DNA from 2 places in the Paenibacillus sp. FSL K6-1330 genome. Region 2 is predicted to be linked to the other one. Evidence: a T-box and tRNA genes for the amino acid it is inferred to sense, from the RefSeq annotation. Region 2 holds a T-box; the other holds one or more tRNA genes.

Region 1 (3,415 bases), 480 kb from region 2:
ATCTCATGCATTACAGTGATGAGGTCGAAGCTTTCATTGGCAAGACCGGAATCATGGAATTTGTGGAGCAGCAGCGGGTATACGAATTGTAGTTCAATATAGATGAATAGTTTATGAGGGTTCCCGGGAACACTAATTCCGGGAGGCGATCTATATGGATAATACACAACAAGAAATCGTAGGCGTCCGTAAAAATGGCGACGGCGACATCATCGAACTGAAGCTGGATAACGGTAGTGTCGTGGACTACAAGACTGCACAACAGATGGCCAAGAATAAAGAAATCAAAAACGTGAACGTATTCCGTGGACGTGACGGAGATGAACATCTTCGTTCCAATGCGGATGGCGATCCCAGCAACAACCTGGATAATATGCCAAACTTTTAATTCATGCCTAAAAAGACCTCGAATCGATACTCGAGGTCTTTCCTTTTTAGAACGATGGGATCATCAGCCACCTTATAGTTAAGAAGATGCCTACAGTTCCTTTTTCATACGAACATGGGGAATGCCAGCATCATCAAACGGCTCGTCCGAAATCGTCTCATACCCCAGCTTGCGATAAAACGCCTCCGCCTGCACCTGCGCATCCAGCACGGAATACTGCAGTTTCAATTCACGCGCCTGCGTTTCCAGTGCCATCATCAGCACACGCCCTATCCCTTTGGATCGGAATGGCTTACGTACCGCAATGCGCTGCATTTTGGCGGAGTCCTTATTGTAATAGGTGATACGTCCAGTTGCCGCGTACTGTCCCTCCGACTTGATCAGGACATGATGTGCATCGGAGTCCAGACGATCGTAATCATCAATCTCCAGGTCAATCGGAACCTTCTGTTCAAGCACGAAAACATCCTTCCGGATATCCAGCGCTTGCTGCAACTGCTCTTCGGTTGATACATTTATGATTTCTGCTGCCATTTCAACACCTCTTTATGTAGAATCAATTCCTTGTAATATCGCAGATCGAGATATTATACAAAATAATCATTTTCCTGTATAGTATAAGCTAACGTTTTTTTGAAAGGAGCATTGCCTTTATGGGCATGGGAACCACGATATTTTGGGCTGTTATCATCTCAGCCATCATCATCTACCCTATCTTTTGGGCGATTAAAAAAGGTTATTCCCGCAAATGGGATGAGGAATAGCATCGGCCGTTTTACAGCAAATCGCCAGCTTGCCTGCCGGCGGTTTGCTCTGCTCGCTGTTCGAGCAAAAGGTAGGGATATTGGTATGACCGATTTGTTATAGACGTTGCTGCACCCATTACGGGTGGAGATCGCGTAAGGTATCCACCGAATCCATCGGGGATACCGGCTCCAGTGCTCCGCTTCCCTGCTTAGAATATACGTCCTGATCTATCGAACGTCCGTAAACATCAAGCATTACAGGCGCCGCAGGCCCATGTAGCGGCTCCAGCTGCACCGACGTTCTCTCCGAGATACTGCAACCGCTCCCTAGTACAGATACCCCCAGCAACGAGAGCACCAGACTGGCTCGATTAAAATGATGGGATTTCCCACCTGCCATGCCATTCACACTCCTCCATTGGCATAATCATGCTGTATTTAGTCTGAACCGGAATGTGATTTTTTATAACGAGAAAACCATTGACAGCCACACTGTCTGCTGGTAATATATGAATTACCTTTTTAAATATTTCATGATCTGTTAGCTCAGCTGGGAGAGCACTATCTTGACAGGGTAGGGGTCAGTGGTTCGAGCCCACTACAGATCATAATCGAAAACCCTTGATGCCATTGGCTTCAGGGGTTTTTCATTTTCTAAACCTATTGTCTATTTGGGTTGACCGAGATTCTCAGCCATATTCGTTCCGTCAGGAAGCATGCGTTCCCCTTCCTTTCCCGGGTCTCCAGGACAGAATATTATGTTCATTAAACACCCGAGGTTTTCCAGTCTCCAGACACGTTGCCCGTATCCGATGATCCCGAATACTGTGTATCTGTATTTTCCGTTGGGTGATATTCCCTTTCCTGTCTTCATATATGATTTCTATGGTTTGCTCTAGGTAATTCTTAAACATCATGCCACCACCTCTAACCAGAACGTTTGTTTGTATTATATGCAAACATTCGTTCTTTTAGCAATGTCAATTTTACCCTGACTGCACTTGATTAAAGGAGGACGCAGCAATTTATAAATCCTGGTCATGATGACTACAGTTTAATTTGCATGATCATGCTTTGTTGATGTTGATAGTAAAAGAAAAATCCGGCACCTAGTAGGTACCAGAATTCAATAAACAGAATAATAATGGATTCATATTTAGAAAGGTTATTTCAAGAGCTCTTCGGGTGTATCACCACTATACACAAAAACAGGACTTGCAGTATTAACAAAGAATACAGCTACCACCGTAAGAGCAGATGCGATAAATGAAAATAAGCCATGCTTAGATTTGTTGATTACCGACACTTGACTCACCTCCCTTCAAATGAATTAGGCTCAGTGCCTGGATAAAGAATACTATGGATAACGTTGGTGATTGAATGAGAAAGTTCACCCCAACAATAATACAGCTAATTAGACGAAGTTTAGGATAATGTTTTCTTGGTATTCTTGATTGCTTGGCAATCTTACTAGGGGCAAATAAAACGACTAACAAAAAACTTAGGATGTTCAAAATTTGTGTAGGCAGTTCGCCTAAATCAACAAAAGACACTGCAGTAAACAAAGCAGTAGTAATAACAATACAACCAGCGCCAGTCTTAACGTGGATTCCTCCAGAGAACTGTCTTAGCAGTGCAAAACCGATCAAACCTGTAATAGCCTGCTTCATATGTCCGGTATAAATGGATATTAATAAAGTAAATGTAACAATAAATAGTATATTTAATAGAATTGCGATCGCATGCTTTAAAACTCCAACAGATGAAGGGTGTTCAGGCACTTGTCGTTTAATGCCTTCCGATATCCAAAGGGCGGCTCTTTCAATCACTAATTGTCACTCCTTTGATTGGATCGCATAAAATAAGAAAATACCAAAAGTTATACCAAAAAAGAGAAGAAGAAGCCATAACCGATTAAGATAAAATAATATCGCCAATAAGATCAAAACGACTACGATGAGGGAGATTAGTAAGATGTGCTCAAATTTAATACGCAACTTTTCGAGATCATATGTAAAACCTATTGCAAACTTATACATAATCCAAGAAATGAGTAAACCCGTCACTGACGATAATAGCTGAAGTACATAGCCATCTACTTCATTGTTGTGTGTAGCTTCGATTGAGCCATACAATGATAGCATGTAAAAGGCCTGAATTAGAGCATAAAACATATACCCCAGAATGGTACATATCGCAGACCAGATAACTGGGATCTTAATAATGGCAGAAAACAAGAAAACGAAGATCAGCACGGTAATGAGAGGGGCGAGAAAATCCA
Region 2 (3,415 bases):
ATGAGGAATTCACAGTGGTACATGCTCCTGAAGCGACAGATTATTCGAACGGGGAGCAGCAGTTCGCAGCCAACCCGTATGACCAGTTTCAAGGCGGAGCTAACACTGACGCGAATTCGGCTTCACCTTCTTACTTCAACGAGGCTCAGCCCAAAGCCCAAGAGTCCGGGACGGATGCACGCACACAGCAGTACCTGGCATCCTGGGCGCAGTACGAGAACCAAACTCGGGATTCACAGGCCTCGGACAGCACCCTAAGCATTTCCGGTGCGACTGAAGCCCGGGATACAGTCGAATATGCCTTACATAGCGAGACGGAAGCTCAGGCAGCTGAGCCGTCGATTCCAAGTGTATGGCAATTCGAACGGGCAGCCTCCCAGCCGGAGCCGGTGCAGGAAGATTCAGCAGCCGGTTTCCCTGGTGTCACTGAGCGTAAGGGCGAAGAAGTTGAAGCCGTACCGGTGCTGGAATCACCGGAAACGGAGGAAACCCAGCCTGTTTTTGCTGAGGAAGCAGTACCTTTGGAGGATATGGATGATATAACGGAGGAGGTTACCGTTAAAGTTGAAGAGGTTCCGACCAAACCGGAGTTAAAGGTGGCCTTCAACTCGAAGAACAGCAGCACAAACAGCACATCGGGTGTAGGCTTATCTTCATTGCTTCAATCGAGCAGAACGGTTCAGGATCAAGCCGCTCGGGACGAGGAAGAAGAGGCGGAGGAATTGGTTGATTCGGCTTCGGCCGAGGATGTGGAGTGGAAGAGTCTGTTCCTGGGTAACCGCCGCGAGGAAACGCCGTTCCGCAAGGTCCGGATGTGCATTGTACAGCGTGAGGAGACACTCGACGTGATTGCCGAGCGTTATCAACTGACGCCGCGGGAGCTTTTGTTATATAACCGCATGTCCGAGCAGAATGTGGAAGAAGGACAGGTATTATACATTCCCCAGTAATCGGTGGGGGGAGCAATTGCGTAAGAAAAAGCAGGTCAAGGTAGGACATCCTTGGCCTGCTTTTTGTTTGGCGGGGGTTTGGTTAGGAGAAGAGTGGGATGGGACGAGCTGGGGCTTCCTTTTACAACGTATAAGATTTATTTGGATCGACAGGTATGATGTCTAAATCGTTCGGAAACACTCGAAATATTGACTATATGCAACAACCACGGTATATTTGAATAGAATATGTACATGTATTTCATAAGCTAGAACAACGTTGAACGGGAAGAGTAGGAAGGTATGGCCTTCAGAGAGCGGAATTGCTATTTAAGCGCTGTGAGATTCCGCAGGAACCAGCTTGCCGAAGTCGCCCCGGAGTTGCGGACTTGAGATAGAGTAGGGATCGATTCTACCCTGATTAGAGTTCGCCGGCCGCAGCCGTTACCTGCGTAAAGTGTCGTGCTGATCGTAAGCCTTTCATGTTCTTCATGGGAGGACACGATGGATGAATCATGTAAGCACGAAACAAAGGTGGTACCGCGAGAGAACAGTCTTTCGTCCTTTGAGGACGAAGGGCTTTTTTTGTTTCATGCCAAACATGGATATCCATGGCCACCCCGTAGGCTAAAACAATTCGGGTTGGCAAAACTGATTAATAGTATCGGAGGTACGAAAATATGGATCAAAAACAAAACCAATCCCAGTTAGAAATGCCGACGACGTATGATCCGAAGGCAGCCGAACAAAAATGGTATCCGTACTGGAAGGAAGGCGGCTTTTTTGAAGCTGGCAAACGACCGGACGCGGAGCCGTACACGATTGTTATTCCTCCACCAAACGTTACGGGAATGCTTCATATCGGCCATGCCCTTGACTTTACGCTGCAGGATATCCTGATCCGCGTAAAGCGGATGCAGGGCTATGATGCGCTGTGGCTGCCAGGCTCTGACCATGCGGGCATCGCTACGCAAACGAAGGTTGAACAGAAGCTTCGCGAAGAAGGCGTTACCCGATACGACCTGGGACGTGAAAAATTCCTGGAGAAAGTGTGGGAATGGAAGGATCTATATGCGAATACGATTCGTGACCAATGGTCCAAGATCGGCCTGTCCCTCGATTACTCCAGAGAACGTTTCACGCTCGACGAGGGGTTGTCGGAAGCGGTTCGGGAAGTATTCGTCAAGCTCTACGATAAAGGGCTCATATATCGCGGAAAACGCATCATCAACTGGGACCCGGCTGCTCGTACGGCGTTGTCCGATATTGAAGTGGAGTACAAAGAGGTCAACGGCCATTTGTATCACTTGCAATACCCGCTGAAAGACGGCAGCGGCTCCATCACCGTAGCAACGACCCGTCCGGAGACCATGCTTGGCGATACGGCGGTAGCCGTTCATCCGGAAGATGAACGCTATAAAGACATGATCGGCAAGACATTGGTCCTGCCTATTGTCGGCCGCGAGATTCCGGTTATTGCCGATGAGTATGTGGAGAAGGATTTCGGCAGCGGAGCGGTTAAAATTACGCCGGCGCATGATCCGAATGACTTCGAGATGGGTATGAGACATGACCTGCCGCAAATCACCGTGATGGATGAATCCGGAACGATGAATGAGTTTGCCGGCAAGTACCAAGGTCTTGATCGGAGCGAATGCCGCAAGCAGATCGTAAACGATATGAAGGAATCTGGCGTACTGCTCCGCATCGAAGATCATGTCCATCAGGTTGGCCATAGCGAAAGATCCGGCGCAGTGGTCGAGCCTTATCTGTCCACGCAATGGTTCGTTAAGATGCAGCCGCTTGCGGAAGCAGCCGTGGATGCGCAGAAATCCGGCAAGGGCGTTAACTTCGTGCCTGACCGGTTCGAGAGAACCTACCTGCACTGGATGGAGAATGTCCGCGATTGGTGTATTTCCCGTCAATTGTGGTGGGGCCACCGGATTCCGGCCTGGTATTCCGAATCCACGGGCGAAGTGGTTGTTGCCATGAATGAGGAGGAAGCGCGCGCGAAGCTGGGCAAGGACGATCTGAGACAAGATGAGGATGTGCTGGATACCTGGTTCAGCTCCGCATTATGGCCGTTCTCGACCATGGGCTGGCCGAATCTGGACAGCGAGGATTTCAAACGTTATTATCCGACAAGCGTTCTCGTAACGGGTTATGATATTATTCCGTTCTGGGTATCGCGGATGATTTTCCAAGGGCTTGAATTTACGGATCAAATGCCGTTCAAAGATACGCTTATCCATGGTCTGGTCCGGGATAGCGAAGGCCGCAAGATGTCCAAGTCGCTCGGCAACGGTATCGACCCGCTCGAGGTTATTGAACAGTATGGCGCAGATGCCATGCGTTATATGATATCGACCGGAAGTACGCCGGGCCAGGATCTTCGTTTCCGCTGGGAACGCGTGGAGCAAGCGCGTAACTTCGCGAACAAGATCTGGAATGCATCACGCTTTGCGCTCATGAACCTGGAGGGCTTC

What was found. A T-box is a leader RNA that pairs with one kind of tRNA and senses whether it is charged. The one in region 2 lies ahead of NYE54_RS08665 (valine--tRNA ligase), so its partner is inferred to be a tRNA-Val.
Region 1: it encodes a tRNA-Val, which carries the amino acid that the T-box ahead of NYE54_RS08665 (valine--tRNA ligase) is inferred to sense. The anticodon was not compared.

What each region holds. Positions count from the first base shown of each region.
Region 1 covers NZ_CP150269.1:2,438,265-2,441,679, reverse strand. The annotation lists gene NYE54_RS10965 (MBL fold metallo-hydrolase) at 1-92, shown strand, start outside; gene NYE54_RS10960 (DUF3892 domain-containing protein) at 155-388, shown strand; gene NYE54_RS10955 (GNAT family N-acetyltransferase) at 479-922, opposite strand; gene NYE54_RS10950 (hypothetical protein) at 1,271-1,534, opposite strand; tRNA gene NYE54_RS10945 (tRNA-Val) at 1,670-1,742, shown strand; gene NYE54_RS10940 (hypothetical protein) at 1,842-2,048, opposite strand; gene NYE54_RS10935 (cyclic lactone autoinducer peptide) at 2,300-2,380, opposite strand; gene NYE54_RS10930 (accessory gene regulator B family protein) at 2,418-2,963, opposite strand; gene NYE54_RS10925 (hypothetical protein) at 2,970-3,415, opposite strand, start outside.
Region 2 covers NZ_CP150269.1:1,960,345-1,963,759, forward strand. The annotation lists gene NYE54_RS08660 (LysM peptidoglycan-binding domain-containing protein) at 1-950, shown strand, start outside; T-box leader at 1,201-1,498, shown strand; gene NYE54_RS08665 (valine--tRNA ligase) at 1,610-3,415, shown strand, end outside.